Regions from separate parts of the Alteromonas sp. KUL17 genome, predicted to be linked through region 4. Evidence: predicted binding sites of a transcription regulator. Region 4 holds the regulator's gene; each other region holds the start of a gene.
What was found. The regulator sigma-54, encoded in region 4, starts transcription at its own class of promoters, with help from an activator protein. The targets are predictions, from matches to a motif close to GTTGGCACGNNNNTNGNNT.
Positions count from the first base shown of each region.

Region 1 (4,631 bases), on a different contig from region 4:
CTCTTTAAGGTTGCCCACTTTTCTGTGCAGGTTTTGTTCGCGACGACGATAAAAGACTTGGCTAGAGAAGGCACCTAAACGCTTTTTCAAACGGGTAAAGGCACGTAGCTCTGCATCCGCTTTTTCCATATCGCGGGTGTCGCTAAGCATGAAAAAGTCGAATTTCGAACTGTTTTCACTTTCCATCAACTCGCGAATACAAGCTTCAAACCCCACCATGATACGGCGGGTATCCTCGTTATAAACCGGCATGACCACGGCGTGCTTTTGCGTTAATGGCGCAGTAGCATCAGGCTGAGATTGATTTCTGCGCAAGCTTAGCGGGTCAATGTTAAAAAGCTGCAAAAAGAAACCAATAATGCCTGTCCAAAATGCCATGCACAGCCAAGCAAACAGGGTTAACCCCAACCCCAACTGTGCGATCTCCAAGTTAGTAAGGCCGTTAGGTAAAAAGATCTCGTATAAACTCCAACCGGCCAATGCCGTACTTGGAATAACTAGCATTGCCATGATAAACAAACGCATATGCTCTCCTTTTAAGATGAAGTGTGAAGCACGTGCAGTGCTATCACTTTTAACCTGAGGCACGGCTTTAGCCCCGTTCGATACCGATTTATTCGTGTGATTATTTTGGCTGGTAGACATAATTCCAAACCTCACTCACACGCTTACCGTCTTTCTCAATGTAAGCGCGCATATCTACCGTTTGCTTTTCTTTTGGCTTTAGGAAGAAAGTGGCACGCCACTCTTGTCCGTCAGCAACGGGATAAAGGCGCTGCTGAGAAATCGTGCCGTTAGTACCCTGTACCACCAACTTCATCGATTCACTATCAAAAGCAACGGCGGAAGGCGCGCTAAAATCTACGCTGAACTGTCGTGTCGTATTCAGACTGTCGTTTTTAAACTCGTCACCCGGCAATACAGCCTTGCCTTGGCGGGTACGTACTACAGAGGCCAATTCACTGACAAAAGGGTTCTGTTCTACCGTTTTAAGCTCATAAGCAAAATACAGAGATTCACCCGACTTAAACGGCTTTTCAGGCGTCCAAAAAGCCACAATATTGTCATGGATCTCAGACTTAGTAGGAATTTCTACAACTTCTAATCGGCCTTTCTCAAAACCTGCTTCTGGCGTAACCCAAAGCCCTGGACGAATATGATAGTTGGCCTCAGCATCAAGGTAATTATCCCATTCGCCGTCGCGCTGAAGCATACCGAACCCTTTGGGGTTTGTATCGCTGAGTGACGTGACTTGGAGGCGAGCAGGATTAGTCAGCGGACGCCAAATTTCTTCGCCAGCGTGAGTGACCATGAGTACACCATCACTATCATGCACCTCTGGACGATAGTCGTCATGGCGCTTTTCTGTGTTCTCGCCATACAAAAACATACTGGTAAAAGGAGCAATGCCTAACTTGTTTACGTCATCTCTGGCAAATAACCAGCTCTCAACTTTTACACTGGTATCAATATCAGGCTGGATAACAAACTTATAAGCCCCAGCCACCGAAGGGCTTTCTAGACGGGCATAAATAGTAATTGGCTTGCCTTCACTCGGTTCTATGACCCAAAACTCAGTGAAGTGAGGAAACTCTTCACCTTTTGCTAAAGCGGTATCAATTGCCAAACCTCGAGCAGAAATACCATAAACTTGATTTTTACCTACCAAACGAAAATATGAAGCGCCGAGGAATACAGCAAATTCATCTTTGTACTCTTCGTTCTTGATAGGGTAGTGAACGCGAAATCCAGCAAACCCTGACTTTTCGTCCGTTAGCCCAGCTAACCCCGACGCAGACCCGTCGTAGTTGAACATGTCACTGTCAAACGCTAAACGTTCAGGCTTATTGTTTTCGCCAATAGTGTGGATAGTGACGGGGTATTCATATAAAAAACCCGGGTGAAAAAACTGCAGTTCGTAATCATTTTCGCCATGCCAAAGGCTCTGCTCTGGCTTAAAGCGAATTGAGCGATACGTTGTGTAGTCAATTTCTTTAAGCTTACTGTTTAATCCGTGATCGTCCTGCTCATAGCTCTCTGTCGCTGACTTGCGAGCAGCGTCAATAATTGACTGAAGAACGGGGGATGCTTTTTGAGGCTGATTAGTATCGTTCACCTCTACAGCACCGGCTTGATGAAACGCAAATAATGCGATGACACTGCTCATCGCTAAAAGAAGGTGTGAAAGCTTATTGCGCTGACGCACATTCGTTTGTAAATCTTTACCGAAAATTGAAACTGGCTTAGCCATTTGTCCTCTCCTTATGAAAACAATGGTTATCCAGATGGTCATCACACCCTTTTACTGCCTTGCTACATATTACTGTTAACAGTGAGTCTGTTACTTAAGATGCAAATCTAAAAAAAGGGGCTGATTGAAACCATGCGAGAAAGGCGCTCTATTCCTTTCTGTGTTCACTGGCATCGCGGATATCGCGAGAGCCGAATTCCTTGCCTAATGGCTTGAGTGAACATTGGATAACTCATAATGACTTGAGCAAAAGCTGTTCCAACACGAATAAAGCGGCAATATTTTTTATAATTACCTTTATTTACAGTGATTTAAATTTCATGCTGTTAGAAGTCGGTCATGATTACCTTGTTGTAAATTTGTCCGATGAGTTAGACAAAAGGTTAACTGTTGTTTTTTAGAGACAGTTGAAGGTGCCAATATGCTTGGATTTTAAAACCATTCAGTAATTTTACTTAGTGAGACATCACTCGCTTACTTTTCCTGTAACAATTTTATCTTTATTAATTAGTTAGATAGATAAATTGCGCTACACATGCTCAATCGCTTTTCACGAAGTTGGCAAACGCTTTGCTATTCATCATGTTGATAAATTTATCGGACACTATTTCTTAACGGAAATAAAAAAGATGACATAAAGGCGAGTTTAGCTTTGTGCTCATCAACTGAGTAACCTTTTGCAGTGTGTCGTAAAGCACTGACTTGAAAAACGTTTTGCAAACTATCTAGAGCCATTGTGTAAAGACTAGAACCATTATGAAAAGGTTAGAGCTTTATAGAGTACCTAGAACGTGTTTAAACAACGAAAACGTTTGCGGTGAACAAGGTGGGTTACTGAACATACTAAGGAGTTATCACATGCGTAAATCAATCACACTTATTGCAGCAGCACTAACGGCGGCAACACTTCCTCTTACAGCAATGGCCGACAAGCCTGACTGGCGTTACGTAGAAGGTGGTTACACCAAAATGGACTTTGACGACAACGAGTCTTTCGAGCCAGACGGCCTAACCGTTAACGGTAAATACCTATTAAACAGCAACTGGTACCTCAACGGCGAGTATAGCTTCTTTGAAGAAGGTAACTTCGATTTTGATATGTTGACACTAGGTGCTGGCTATCGTTTACCTGTAAACGCGACCACAGACGCGTATTTTGGTGCCAACTTAGAGCGTATCGACGGTGACGTAAACGACGAAACCGGTTACAGCATTAATGCTGGCCTTCGCTCGATGATCACAGAGCAGGTAGAGCTGGCGGGTGAAGTAGGCTACTACGACGTAGACGATGGTGAAGCGACATTTAGAGTAGGCGCTAACTACTACATCACGCCACAATGGGCTGTGGGTGCAAACTACAGAATCATTGATGATTTAGACATTATGCAGGTAACTGCACGTTACGCGTTTTAAGCCTTCCTCTCCTCAGGTAGGTAGCCGGGTTGCTCGACCCGGCTTTTTTGTGTCTGTATTTCAAGTAGACGGTTATTCTATCGCTTCGCTTTCTATTCAGCAGTGTCGCTGGGCTCAATATCTTCTTTTCTTTTGATGTCTACACTTTCATGAAGTTCTGAATAGACCAGCACCGCCTCACCCGATTTGAGTCTGTCTAACACTTGCTGCACTTTCACATCTAGCGCAACTTCTTCAGCGCCGTAGTCCGTGCCCTCTCGCAGAACAAAAGACTCAGCCAAGCTATAAAGCGTATCGGCTTCTAGCGCGTCAATGGGGATTATCATTCACACTCCTGATAAAAAGCGTTTGGGTAAATTATTAGGGCATCAACATTAGCGGCTGACATAACGACACGTAGTATTTACAGGTAAGGCTTCACTTACAAAACGTTTCACCCGTTCGTGCAGCCATACTTTAGGATTTAATATAGAACCTTGCATGAACCCAACGTGACCGCCTCGTTCACTAAGCTCCACGGTAACGTTGCGCGCAAGCTCTTCTTCCTTAGGCACAATTAAGTGATTCATAAAGGGGTCATCAATGCTATGCAATACCAGTGTAGGACAGTGGATCGCGCTTAAAAAGTGATACGCACTACACTTTTCATAGTAGTCTTGAGCGTCTGCAAAGCCGTGAAGCGGCGCTGTGATCTTCTCGTCGAATTGGGTAAAGCTGGTGATCTCTTCCACATCAGTTTTTGTTAGCTGTATAAGCTTGCGATAATCGATGTACTCCATTTTCTTACGCAGCGTATCTTTCATGCTAGTAAGTAAATACTTTTGATATACGCGAGAAAAACCCTGGTTAATTGATTTAGCGCATTCAGAAAGTTTAAGAGGTGAAGAAATGGCAATCGCTGCCTTAAGCCACTTTTGCGCAGGGTTTTCGCCCAACAGTTTCAATAGCATGTTTCCGCCAAGGGAAA
Region 1 covers NZ_BJKJ01000009.1:1,391-6,021, forward strand. The annotation lists gene mdoH (glucans biosynthesis glucosyltransferase MdoH) at 1-645, opposite strand, end outside; gene KUL49_RS09775 (glucan biosynthesis protein) at 626-2,251, opposite strand; gene KUL49_RS09780 (outer membrane beta-barrel protein) at 3,110-3,664, shown strand; gene KUL49_RS09785 (YheU family protein) at 3,757-3,990, opposite strand; gene KUL49_RS09790 (hydrolase) at 4,039-4,631, opposite strand, start outside.
Region 1: KUL49_RS09775 (glucan biosynthesis protein) is a predicted target of sigma-54. The motif match lies at 2,496-2,514, and genes of this name have one in related genera.

Region 2 (4,631 bases), on a different contig from region 4:
GGCGTATATCCCTATGAACAATGCCCTGACGGTGCATTGCCTGTAAACCTTTACCAACCTGCTCGATTATATTTCTAACTTGCTCTAATGGCGGCGTAGGATTATCAACAGCCCATTGAGCTAGCGTTTGACCTTGTACATATTCACTTACGCTGTAAAAAGCAGAAGGAGAGTACGGTAGACCCAAATCAGTAAACGTTGGGCTTTTAATAACGTGTGCCGAATTAATCCGTCTCGAAAACCAGCTCTCTATTAGGAACCCATTTACCATTTCTGGTGATAGGGTAAAGTCGGTAGCCGGCGTTTTTACAACCACAGGGCTGTTTCTGTGCGTAGCTTCACAAGACGAATTGGTGGCAATAAAAACATGGCTTCGGGCCGACGTATAAAGCTGTCGTTCTAGCTTCAGTCCATCAACATCATCACCCGTCTTAAAGTTTGCGGCAGCAGGCTCTTCGCATACATGTTCATCAGACTGCTGATTTGAGTAATGAATCGCAGCATCAGAAACCTCAGAATTGGTTATCAGTTGGTTGCCCAACGGCCTGTTAAGTACAGATGAATGAGGTGAAGTTGAAACGCCTGTATACAGTGGGTGTCTGTGATCGTTTAGGCCATCATGGCTAGCTACAAGAACCTTTACGAGAAGTAAGGTGAGGTTGTCATCGCTTCCTCTAGTAAATGCCTCATGTACTACCAACGCAGCTTGGTTTTCAGAAAGCGTATCGGCCTCACTGATTTTCATAAGAATGGTAGATAGCGAAACAAATTCATAAACCCCGTCGCTACTTATCGAAAACGTGCTCGATGAGTTGAGGGTGAGTGTTGTGTGGTCGATATCTATATGTGCTTGAACGCCTAATGCTTTAGTAAGATAACTCTGCGAAGGCTCACTTTCCGATACTTGACGATGAGGTTTTGTGAGTAAGACAGGCGACTGTGCGTTCTTAGAAATAGCCTGAATTTGACAATCCCCCACATGAAATACATCCATGTGATTGCCTGTTACCACCGCCACTGTTAACGTGCAAACATAACCTTTTTCTGGTGTATAGCAAAAGGGACTTCTTTGCGTACGTGTGTAAAGCAGCGCGTTTATCTCTTTAATAATGGTTTCAGCGCGCGTCTTAACCGACCATTGTTCCGGCGCCATATTAAACAGTTTAATAAACTGACTGGTAGCAAAGTCGCTAGCAACTTGGCTAACCGTACTGCTACTTACACCGTCGGCGATAACAAAAACGCTGCTTTGATCTGGGTTATCAGAAACATGAAAAGCGTATGCATCTTGGTTTATCGCTTTAACGCCGGCTGTAGAAAATGCACTTACACTGAGCGTGTTAGCTGGTGGGTTAATTGGGGCGTTTAACGCGGCTCGCTCATTCATGTTTATTTGCTTCTTACCTGCATATTTAATTATGAGCCCAATTAGTTATTTCCAAGGAAGCGGATAACGCCATCATGACGTGTCTTGTAGGGACAAGGCATGATGGCTTTAAGATAAGCGCCTTAATTAAATAGGCAGTGTTTGCGATGCAGCGGCTTTATCAACAGGGATAGTACGTTTGGGTAGCGTCTTAACGTGGGTGGTGTACAGGGTTAGTCCAGTAAAGGCGAGGCCACCAACAAGATTTCCAAGTGCAGTTGGGATCTCGTTCCAAATGAAGTAGTCCATAACCGAGAAGTCGCCGCCCATAATAAGGCCAAATGGGAAAAGGAACATGTTTACTACTGAGTGCTCAAAACCCATAAAGAAGAACAGCATGATTGGCATCCACATGGCTAGTACTTTTCCGCTAACGTGGGTTGAAATCATTGCACCCACTACGCCTAGCGACACCATCCAGTTACACAACATGCCGCGAATAAAAATGGTGAACCAGCCTGCAACGCCGTGTTCTGCGTAGCCCAATGTACGAGCTTCGCCAATGCTGGCTACCTTAGTCGCGATGGCACCGCCATCCACGTTATACCCCATGGTAAAAATAAACGACATCATAAAGGCCACGGTTAATGCGCCACCAAAGTTACCTAAGAATACTAATCCCCAATTTCGTAGAATTTGTTTTGGCGTGACGCCAGGTCGCTGTGCAAGCCAAGCGAGTGGGGTAAGTACAAACACGCCGGTTAATAGGTCAAACCCCATAAGGTAGAGCATACAAAAGCCCACTGGGAATAACACTGCGCCAAGAAGAAACACGCCGGTTTGAACGGCAATGGTAACGGCAAAAACAGCGGCAAGGGCCAATATAGCACCTGCCATATAAGCGCGAATTAGAGTATCTCGTGTAGACATATAAATTTTGGCTTCGCCTGCATCTACCATCTTGGTTGCAAACTCAGCGGGGAGAAGATAAGCCATGGTTTCACCTCACGTTGTCGTTATTAATAAGTTGTCATCTGTGTGTTGGCGTTTACTGTTTCAATGCGTTCCAGAAGATCAAAAAAAGGCGTCCGCAGCGCTCTCGTAAGAAAGAACTGGGGACGCCTTTGTCCGAAACTCATGCATTGTGGTAGCTAACAAATAAACCGTCGGTTATGTGTACGCCTTTGTACTCTAAAGCCCGTTGGCAACTAATACTTGTATAAGCGCCTTCGTACTTTTGTTATCCATTTGTACAAAGCTAAAAAAGTGCCAATAACCAAAATGTATGTAAATGCGTTATTTATTTATTTTAAAAACAATGCTTTGTATAAATTCATGGCTGTGTTGATAGACGCTTGCGCCAAGGCACTATTAATTAGTCTGCACTAAAAAGGGGGGAGTGTGAGTGTTTAAGGTGCAACCGGTTTAACCATTTCCTATTTTAATGCCTGTTTTAACATTTTTAACTGACGCTTCATGGTTGGATAAACTTTTGTCTCTTGTGTTCGGTGTGCGTATTTTTCATGCTCAAATAGTTCACACAGAAGTGTTAGTGCCTTGGCAGCATCTTCGTTTATCAAAGGGTTAACTTCACTCATAAAGGCGGACAAGGTTTTATTCCCTCTTTCTTTTCCTGTTTTAGCTTCAACGCATTTTATTGCGTTTAGTAAAAACTCTGTGTGAGGGCGATAGTGTGTTGCGATGCGTTTTGGGTAAAAAATAAAGTGCTAAAATAAGCCCAATTAGGCCAATGGCGGAAAGAAATACAACTCGCATTTTTTGCGGCGTTAGCGAGCCTAGTAATTCTTCAAGCATGTTGGTTTGCGCAGTATTGTCAAAGCCCAGTACCCATTTACTCCACGAGTAATCGAGCTGTTGAAACCAGCTTTGTAACGTTGCAAAAATAGCAGCGTTGCTAAGGTCGCCCAAAATACTGGCTTTACGAGACTCCCCAAGCTCTTCCAACGCACGTTCAAGCCCGAAGGTTAAGCGTGACGGTGCCACCATACTCGTTGGGTCGTGTCGAATCCACACACCATCAATAAAAGCTTCCACCCACGCATGTGCATCGTACTGCCTTATTTGAAGCACATTGTCATTAAGTGCGCTTCCGCCCTGGTAGCCTGTCACCATTCTTGCCGGTACCCCTGCGGCGCGAAGCACATACACCATGGCGCCTGCGTAATGGACACAAAAACCTGAGCGTTCTTCAAATAAAAAACGGTCGATGGGGTCGGTAGGCATGGCGTTCGGCGATAGGGTGTAGCGGAAGCCCCCTTGATTAAATTCACGCATTATTGCGCTAACTATTTGCTGTGCGCTTGAGTATTGTTTGGCAAGTGTCTGTCCCCATGCTCTGGCTTGAGGGTTGCCATTCATGGAAACCTGAAGGTTTAGTTGCGATTCAAAATTTCCTATTCCGCTAGTGATTTGAGCAGTTGGATAGTAGCGCAGATAAAACGCTTTTTTACTGGATATTGGGCTATTCGCCCTTAACGTAAAATCAAAAAGACTTCTTACGAAAATACTGTTCTCGCGGTTGTTGGGGGTCGAAGGCGCTAACGCAAACAGCCACGTTTGCTGTGTGGGTTCCACGATCAATTCATAACTTACCACTTGAGGCGTATTTTCCTCGGCCAGAGCTGACAAGGGTGTTGGCTTGCCCATGTAAGCTAACTGCTGCTCTGCCTGTTTGCGCTTGTCGCTAATAGACCAGGTTTTCCCGTCAAAATGTTCTAAGGTCATAGCGCGCCAATACCTGGACGGTGCAACAGGGACTGCTTCTGTGTTTTCAAATGTGGCGCTGAAAGCCAATTCAGATGAACTTGCAAGTGACGCAATATCACCTGGCGTCACCGTGTCAGAAAGCCCGGTTTCAGTCGACTTTGACGTGGGCATCTGCCAAAGCGGAGGGAGTTGGGGAAGTAGTAAAAACAGTAGCAGCGCGATAGGGAAAGCTTGGACAATAAGCACGGTCACGAATTTAATGCTTTTTGATTTGGGTATTCCTGCACCGTGATAAATGGCAGTCGCGAATAGCAGCAGGGCCAGTATTCCTGTATAGCCAATCCACGCAAATACGCTTAGAGACGAGATAAATCCGCAGCCGATCAAGAACAAACAGGTACATACAATTAAGTGAAAATCTCGTTTTTTCTCAACCAGCATGATTTTGAGCGCGCAAGCGACGGTCAATAGGTTGATCATGCTATCAAGCAATCCTACTGAAAAGCCGAACCACGATAATGCGAACACTGCCAATATC
Region 2 covers NZ_BJKJ01000002.1:349,924-354,554, reverse strand. The annotation lists gene KUL49_RS03270 (protein phosphatase 2C domain-containing protein) at 1-1,387, opposite strand, end outside; gene KUL49_RS03265 (formate/nitrite transporter family protein) at 1,514-2,362, opposite strand; gene KUL49_RS03260 (DUF3488 and transglutaminase-like domain-containing protein) at 3,011-4,631, opposite strand, start outside.
Region 2: KUL49_RS03265 (formate/nitrite transporter family protein) is a predicted target of sigma-54. The motif match lies at 2,622-2,640, and genes of this name have one in related genera.

Region 3 (4,631 bases), 150 kb from region 4:
TTGAACGACGCGGTTAATAAAAACCATTATACGATGCCATGTACGATGCAATTTGTCAGCATTCGCTATTAAATTAAGCCCTGAGACCGTACATGAAAAATTGACAAGCTCACAGCATTAGGAAAGGGGCAAAGAGCCCTGCGCTTATCACGTAAGCGCCAAGTAGTTCGGACTGGGGCCTGTTGATCTTTGCTGCACATCAACGTTCAACAGGCCCTAGTAACAATCTATTAAAAGATTTTGCGCTACAATGGTGATAGAATCGCCGAAAAAATCTCCTACCTACTTGGTGTTCTGCTTTAACGCGGTGTACGCCATGGTGGGTTGTTGTGTTTAACATCTTAGCTTCTGAGAGAACATGTTCGATTTAATTACCAGTAAAGACAGCAACGTTAAAAACGACGTGCTATCAGGTATTACCGTGGCGCTTGCCTTGGTCCCTGAAGCCGTTGCATTCGCATTTGTGGCCGGCGTAGAACCAATGATTGGTCTTTATGCGGCTTTCATGATGGGCTTAATCACTTCCGCTATTGGCGGCCGACCAGGAATGATTTCTGGTGCTACCGGCGCCATGGCCGTTGTAATGGTGGCACTGGTTGCCCAACACGGCGTGCAGTATTTATTTGCCGCGGTTATTTTGGCTGGTTTACTGCAAATAATGTGCGGTATTTTCAAGCTCGGAAAGTTTATACGTCTGGTCCCATATCCGGTAATGCTAGGCTTCGTAAATGGTTTGGCAATTGTTATTTTCTTGGCGCAATTAGGCCAGTTCAAAGTGACCAACGCAGCGGGTGAATTACAGTGGATGGAAGGTACGCTGTTATATTGGATGTTAGGGCTTGTGGCGCTAACCATGGCCATTATCTATTTATTGCCAAAGCTAACCAAAGCTGTACCGGCGTCGCTTGTAGCGATTGTTACGGTAACCTTGTTAGTACACGGTCTTGACCTTGAAGCGCGCACTGTAATCGACTTTGTTCGCGATTTGCTACCAGCTGACCAGCGCGACACCGCGACGCTAGCGGGTGAACTTCCTAGCTTTGCTATTCCTATGGTGCCGTTCACCTGGGAAACCTTCATGATCATTTTGCCTACCTCAGTCATTCTTTGCTTGGTTGGTCTAATTGAGTCGCTTCTTACTCTTTCATTAATTGACGAAATGACAGATACCCGCGGGCGCGGCAACAAAGAGTGCGTTGGCCAAGGCGTTGCAAATACCGTAAACGGTTTCTTTGGCGGTATGGGCGGTTGCGCCATGATTGGTCAAAGTATGATTAATATTAACTCTGGTGGCCGTGGCCGCTTGTCTGGTATCACCGCGGCGGTTGTATTATTAGGCTTTATTCTATTTGCTGCTCCGCTAATTGAAATGATTCCTCTCGCTGCCCTTGTTGGCGTTATGTTCGTGGTGGTTATCGCTACATTTGAGTGGGCGTCATTCAGAATTATTCGCGGCGTAAACCAAGAAGATGCGTTCGTACTTTTCCTAGTAACAGGCGTTACCGTTATCGCTGATCTGGCTATTGCGGTTGTGGTGGGTGTTATCGTTTCAGCACTGGTGTTTGCATGGAAACACGCTCGTCATATTGAAGCGAGATCCCATATCGATAACGACGGTTGGAAAGTCTATGAGCTAGACGGCCCGCTGTTCTTTGGCTCGGTATCGCATTTCAAAGACCTGTTTGATATCGCCAACGACCCTAATGATGTAGTTATTGACTTTAAAGACTCTCGCATTTGGGATTCATCAGGTATCGATGCGCTAGATACCCTTGCTGACAAATACGAAGAGCAGGGTAAAAAGCTACACATTCGCCATATCAGTGATGAATGTCGCTCACTGCTTCGCAAGGCCGATAAGTTTGTTGAAATTAATGTGGTTGAAGATCCTCGCTACCGCGTAGCGACGGATAAGCTGGCCTAAGTTATTTGAAAGCCTTAATGCACCAAGTAAACACAGTTTTGCGTTTGTTTGGTGCAGTTGTGAAGTCTGAATAATGCTTATTTTGTAGTAAATCAAATAAAAACAAATGTTTACGGTTTTGGCACTGAACTTGGATAGCTATAAACGTAAAGTGTGTTTTGGTGATTTGTGTCAATCGCTGAAAATTGTGTGATTTATAACACTCCGTAAAATGTGTTAGCCGACCTAAACCGTTGGCAAAATAGGCAACGAAGCCCGCATCAACGAAAGTTGAAGCGGGCTTTTTTTTGTCCCGAAAAAAGGGGAATACCATGACTTCATTGGACTCAAAAACGCAAATTGTCGTCGTAGGCAACGGCATGGTGGGGCATCATTTTGTTGAGCAGCTTCACCAAAGCGATGCCAATGTAGAAATAACCGTTTTATGCGGCGAGTCACGCCTTGCGTACGACCGCGTTTATCTGTCGTCTTTTTTTAGCGGCGCGAGTGCTGATGACTTAGCGCTCACTACACCCGCTCAGTACGCCGAGTGGGGCGTAAACGTAGTTACCAATGCCTTGGTTACCGATATAGACCGTGACAATAATAAAGTGACGACTTCTGAAGGGCAGGTGTTTAGCTACGATAAGCTTGTGTTAGCTACGGGCTCATACCCATTTGTGCCACCCATCCCTGGCAACGATCAAGAGCATTGCTTGGTGTACCGTACTATAGACGATCTACTCGCTATTGAAGCTTCAGCAGCAGTGAGCAAAGTAGGGGTTGTTGTTGGTGGTGGGCTGTTGGGTTTAGAAGCCGCTAACGCATTAAAGCAAGCCGGTCTCGACACCCACGTGGTTGAGTTTGCCCCGCAGCTTATGGCGGTTCAGCTAGACCAAGCAGGTGGTAACGTTCTTAAGGACAAAATTGAAGCATTGGGCGTTACGGTTCACACCCAAAAGGCAACGCAAACTATTGAGGCCGGTGATACCTGCCGCTATAAAATGGTGTTTGCTGACGGCACTGCACTAGAAACTGACATGATTTTATTCTCTGCCGGTATTCGACCTTCCGACCAGCTCGGCAGAAAGTCAGCGCTAACACTGGGTGAGCGCGGCGGTATTGTCATTGATAACCACTGCGTGACGTCTGACCCAAACATTTATGCTGTGGGTGAATGTGCGCTGTGGGATAACAAAATATTTGGCCTGGTAGCACCTGGCTATACCATGGCGCGCACGGCTGTAAGTCATATAACCGGCGGCGATGCCGAGTTCGCTGGCGCAGATATGAGTACCAAACTCAAGCTAATGGGTGTGGAAGTGGGCTCAATTGGCGATGCTCATGAACGCACAGCCGGTGCGCTTAGCTACACCTATTTAAATCAGCCCGAGGGCGTGTACAAAAAGCTGGTGGTAGATAGCGAGCAAAAGTACGTGCTTGGTGCTGTACTCGTTGGCGATACCAGCGACTACGACACGCTCTTACAGTATGCGCTTAATAATATCGAATTACCTGAACACCCAGAAAGTCTGATCCTACCATCATCTGATGCGGCACCAGCACTAGGTGCCGATGCACTCCCAGACACCGCGTCTATTTGTTCATGCCTAAATGTGACAAAGGGCGATATTGTTTCAGCCATTGAAGGCGGCTGTTGTAGCGTTGGCGATGTAAAAGGCGAAACCAAAGCCAGCACAGGGTGTGGAGGTTGTGCTGCCTTACTTAAAAATGTTGTAGATAGCGAACTTGAAAAGCGCGGTGTGGAAGTATCAAAAGCCATTTGTGAGCACTTCAACCATACCCGACAAGAGCTATTTCACATTGTTAAGGTAAACGGCATTCGCACCTTTGACGAGCTACTAGAGCTGCATGGTGAAGGTCTAGGGTGTGAAATTTGTAAGCCCGCTGTGGGCTCAATTTTAGCCTCGGTGTATAACGATTACATTCTGAAGGCTTCACATCTTCCACTACAAGACACTAACGATATTTATCTTGGCAACATGCAAAAAGATGGCACGTACTCGGTTGTGCCGCGTGTACCTGGTGGCGAAATAACGCCTGAGAAGTTGATTCTGCTCGGCGAAGTGGCAAAAGAATACAACCTGTACACCAAGATCACAGGTGGTCAGCGCATTGATTTATTTGGTGCGCGCGTAGAGCACTTACCTGATATCTGGGAAAAACTGGTCGCTGGTGGTTTTGAAACCGGCCACGCCTACGCGAAGGCACTGCGTACTGTTAAATCCTGTGTGGGCAGCACTTGGTGCCGCTACGGTGTTCAGGATTCTGTTGGCACAGCCATTGACTTAGAGAATCGTTACAAAGGCTTACGCGCACCGCACAAAATTAAATTTGCCGTCTCGGGGTGTACCCGTGAGTGCGCAGAAGCTCAAAGCAAAGACATTGGCGTTATTGCTACAGAGCAAGGCTGGAACCTGTATGTTTGCGGGAATGGCGGTATGAAGCCTCGACATGCAGACCTGTTTGCCACCGACCTAGATACCGAAACCCTAATTAAGTACATCGACCGCGTGCTGATGTTTTACGTGAAAACGGCTGATCGCCTACAGCGCACATCGGTGTGGATGGACAACTTAGAAGGTGGGTTAGCTTACCTGCAAGACGTTGTGATAAACGATGCTCTTGGCATTAATGGTGAGCTTGAAGCACAGATGGATGCTGTGGTTGATGCTTATCAGTGCGAATGGAAAACCACCATTGAAAA
Region 3 covers NZ_BJKJ01000001.1:430,297-434,927, reverse strand. The annotation lists gene KUL49_RS01790 (SulP family inorganic anion transporter) at 359-1,924, shown strand; gene nirB (nitrite reductase large subunit NirB) at 2,236-4,631, shown strand, end outside.
Region 3: nirB (nitrite reductase large subunit NirB) is a predicted target of sigma-54. The motif match lies at 2,042-2,060, and genes of this name have one in related genera.

Region 4 (4,631 bases):
TTTCTTTGTCGCTTAGTTTACCAGCCACGGTGGCCAGCGTTTGAAGGTGTCCTTCGGTCTGTTCCTCAGGAACGAGTAGCGCAAAAAAGATGTCTACGGGTTTCTCGTCAAGGGCGTCGAAGTCAATTGCTGGCGTGCTGGTTACAACAATGGCAATCACTTTCTCGAGGCCCGGCAGGCGTCCGTGGGGCAGGGCGATACCATTGCCAATGCCTGTACTACCCATACGCTCTCGAGCCATCAAACTGTTGAGTACCGTTGCCTGATCAATGTTCTCGTTTTGCTTGGCAGCGATATCAGCGATGATCTCAAGAATTCGCTTTTTACTATTACACTGAACCGCACACTCGGTGCGGTCCAGACTTACGATGGCTTGTATATCCATGCTTAATTAACTACTAATGTTTTTTCAGTTTTTCCTTATGCTTGATTACCTGCCGGTCGAGTTTATCAACCATGCTGTCAATCGCCGCATACATGTCGGTATTTTCTGAGGATGCGAATACTTCAGCGCCACTTAAATGAACGGTCGCTTCGGCTTTTTGATTTAATTTTTCAACGTTCAGGATGACATGCACATTAGAAATGTGATCAAAGTGACGTTCAAGTTTGCTGAACTTCGTATCGACATAATTACGCAAAGAGTCGGTGATTTCGACATGATGACCAGTAAGGTTGATTTGCATATTTCGTCTTCCTTATATTATTAAGCCCGATTAAATAAGGCTTTTGCGTTGGTTCGACGGCGGGATCGACAACGATTCCCGGTACTTTGCTATTGTTCGCCGGGCAACTTTAATGCCCTGTTCGGCCAACAATGAAGCAATCTTGCTATCACTTAGCGGCTTGCTAGGCTTTTCAGCGGCCACTAATTTCTTGATCAATGCACGAATCGCTGTAGATGAACATTCACCACCAGACTCTGTTGCAACGTGGCTTGAGAAAAAATACTTCAATTCGAAGATTCCACGTGGCGTATGCATGTACTTTTGCGTTGTCACTCGCGAAATAGTGGATTCGTGCATATCTACCATTTCTGCGACATCATTTAGCACCATTGGTTTCATCATTTCCGGGCCGTGCTCAAAAAAGCCCATTTGCTGCTGCACAATGCAGTTTGCAACCTTCATTAAGGTTTCGTTACGAGATTCAAGGCTCTTTATGAACCACTTAGCCTCTTGCATGTGTGAGCGGATGAATTGTGAATCGCTACTATTCTTGGCACGGCGACTCATTGCAGCGTATTGTTGATTTACGCTTAACTTAGGCAGACTGTCGGGGTTCAGCTCAACCACCCAACGGCCATTTTTCTTGGTTACTGAGACATCAGGAATAACGTACTCAGGCTCTTTAGTAACTAAAGCACTACCTGGGCGAGGATTCAAGGTTTGCAGTAAACGCATTGCCTCGCGTAGCTGATCTTCTTTCAATCGGCTTTTACGCATAAGCGTACGATAGTCTTTGCTGCTCAGTAAGTCAGAGTACTCTTCAATCAGTTGCTTTGCTTCAGCAAGCCAAGGTGTGTCTTCTGAAAATTGGCGCAATTGCACCATCAAACATTCTTGTGGAGAGCGTGAGCCAGAACCAATAGGGTCGAACATCTGAATGCGCTTTAGCACACATTCTATTTCGTCCATTTCAATCGGCTCTTCCATATCATCATCGTTAACCGCTTCTAAAATATCGTCAAGGGTAACGGTTAAATAACCTGACTCGTCAATAGAGTCGATGATTGCTGTAGCGATTGCGCGATCGGTATCCGAGAAATGGGTAAGGCGCATTTGCCAAAGAAGGTGCTCTTGAATATCTTCAGTAGTCTCACCTTGGAAGATTTGCTCGTCGTCATTGGATGGACCTGGAGCTGGCGAAGATGAAGCAGAGTAGTATTCGTCCCATGTGCTGTCGATTGGCAGCTCATCGGGAAGATCGTTTTTCTCAAGTGCATCGCCGGCTTCTAACGTGTCACTAGATGCAGAAGCAGTGGCCTCAGAGCCGCTGTCATCGTTGTCGATATTGTTCTTTTCTAGTTGCGGCTCGTCGTTACCTTCTTCAACTTCTAATAGCGGATTAGAATCGAGCGCTTCTTGGATCTCTTGTTGAAGATCAAGTGTAGAAAGCTGCAGCAGTTTAATGGCCTGCTGAAGCTGTGGTGTCATGGTAAGTTGTTGGCTAAATTTTAGCTGTAAAGATGGTTTCATCTACGTCTTATTTAAATGCTCTAAATTGAATATACCAGAGCGAAACTGAAAAATGACAATTCGGTTACATTAACTATAGCCTGAATTGTTCGCCTAGGTATACATCCCTTACTTTTTGATTACTTAAAACCTGTTCCGCCGTTCCTTGCGCAATAAGCTCGCCATGACTCACAATGTACGCCTTTTCACAAACATCCAATGTCTCTCGTACGTTATGGTCCGTGATAAGGATTCCAATCCCCCTATCGCGAAGATGTTGTATTATCTTCTTTATATCATTAACTGATATCGGATCAACACCAGCAAATGGTTCGTCTAACAAAATAAATTGCGGTTTTGCTGCCAGAGCGCGGGCAATCTCAACGCGACGGCGTTCGCCCCCTGACAAACTCATCCCCGTACTATTACGTATATGGTTAATATTAAATTCATCAAGTAGCGCATCTGCTTCTTCTTCTTGCTGTTGTGAATTTAAATCTTTACGGGTTTGCAAAATGGCCATGATATTTTCATGCACTGTGAGCTTTCTGAAAATAGAGGCTTCCTGCGGTAGGTAGCCTATTCCGCGGCGTGCACGCTCGTGCATGGGCTGATGAGTTAGCTCATTGTCGTCGATTTCAATCTTGCCTTTATCCAGATTCACTAAACCAACAATCATGTAGAATGTAGTGGTCTTACCAGCGCCATTTGGGCCAAGAAGACCAACAATTTGACCCGTTGAGACAGACAGACTTACATCTCGAACAACCTGTCTTGACTTGTAAGCCTTAGCAAGATTTTTAGCGCTCAAAGTTGCCATTGCTATTTATTGCCCTCGTTGTCTTTTTTGTCTTTCTTAGACGAAGTTTTGCGAATGGTCTCAGGTGTGAATACTGTGGTCACTCGACCCTCACCATCCTTACCTGCGCCGCCAGTCGCTAGCAATTGCTCGGTAATCATATCGAACGTGATGTTGTCACCCTGTACTTTACTGGTGTCTTGTTTCAACTCTGCGTTTCCGGCAAGAGAAATCGTTCGGTTTACCACTTCATAGCGTATTTCATTAGCTTTTGCCGAAACTGGCGTGCCGTCTTCCAATTGCTGGGAGTAGCTTGCCGGCTTTCCTCTAGCAATAAATATTTCACGACCACCACCGTCAGTGGCAATTACTTCCACTTCGTCGGCTTCAATAACCAAAGAGCCTTGAGTTATGAGTACGTCGTCTTTGTACAACGCGGTTTTATTTTTACCGTCGATAAACTGGGTGTTCGAGCCTATTTTTATGGGCTGCGAAAAATCATCTTCACTGGCGTGTACCGCACCGCTAGCGATGGCAAGCAATAAACTAGTTGCTAGGGGAATAAGTGGTTTGTACATGATCTAAAAGCTCGTATTCTTGTGTGCGTAAATTCGCGTTAAACCCATTACTTAAAATGACATATTGGGTGCCCAGTATTTCAACGGGTTGGTCAGATGTCATTTGCTTGGTTTCTAAATTAATTTGAATGTACTCGGTCGATATACTTCTGACAAAGTCATCGCCAGTTTGGTTCTCAATATTAACTTGGTTTTCCAGCTGGATTAGCTCGTTATTGTATAGTGTACCTTCATCAGCGGTTACCACCCATGGTGATGACGCGTTTTCTGTATAAAGGGTGTATTTAGGTTGCTGAAACAATACAAAGCCAAGCTGGTCGTAATGCTCCATCGACTCTGCAAATACTTTGTGATTTAACTCACCGTCTTGATTGTACAGCGTAGTGGTTAGATTTTTTGCTTTGTAGGCGGGCTTTAGCGCATCGTTTTCACGATTCCCCTGCGTTTCAGGCTGCTCTTCCATCCACGTAGGGATGTACATCAGCATCGCCAGAATAAATAGCGCCGATATACTTAATCCTAAGCGATTAAAGCCAAACAGGCTCATACACTAGCTCCAAAAATCTCATTTGTTACCCCTTTGGCCTGCAAAATGGTATCCGATATTTCTCGGACCGCGCCAAACCCACCGGGAAGGGTCGTAATCCAGTTTGCTTGTTTTGCTACGTAAGGATGGGCATCGGCAACCGCAATTTTAACCGCAACGTGCTTGTACATACCCGTATCTGGCATGTCATCACCTACCGCAGCCACTTCGTCAGTGTTTAACTCAAGGCGTTTCATCAGGTCGCTAAGCGCGTCTGCTTTATTCTCTTCGCCTTGAATTATATGTGCAACATTCAGTGCCTTCATTCTATTTTCAACAATGGCAGAGCGACGTCCAGTAATAACCGCAACATTCACCCCATTGCTCACTAGCGCTTTTACACCATATCCATCACGGGTATGGAATGCTTTAAGTTCTTCACCGTCGTTACCTAAGTAAATTCGACCATCTGAGAACACACCATCAACGTCGCATACCAGCAACTTTATCTTGGCTAGTTTTGCGAAAAGCGAGTCATTTATTTCCGTGTA
Region 4 covers NZ_BJKJ01000001.1:277,014-281,644, reverse strand. The annotation lists gene ptsN (PTS IIA-like nitrogen regulatory protein PtsN) at 1-385, opposite strand, end outside; gene hpf (ribosome hibernation promoting factor) at 399-686, opposite strand; gene KUL49_RS01150 (RNA polymerase factor sigma-54) at 717-2,198, opposite strand; gene lptB (LPS export ABC transporter ATP-binding protein) at 2,272-2,997, opposite strand; gene lptA (lipopolysaccharide transport periplasmic protein LptA) at 3,000-3,554, opposite strand; gene lptC (LPS export ABC transporter periplasmic protein LptC) at 3,523-4,101, opposite strand; gene kdsC (3-deoxy-manno-octulosonate-8-phosphatase KdsC) at 4,098-4,631, opposite strand, start outside.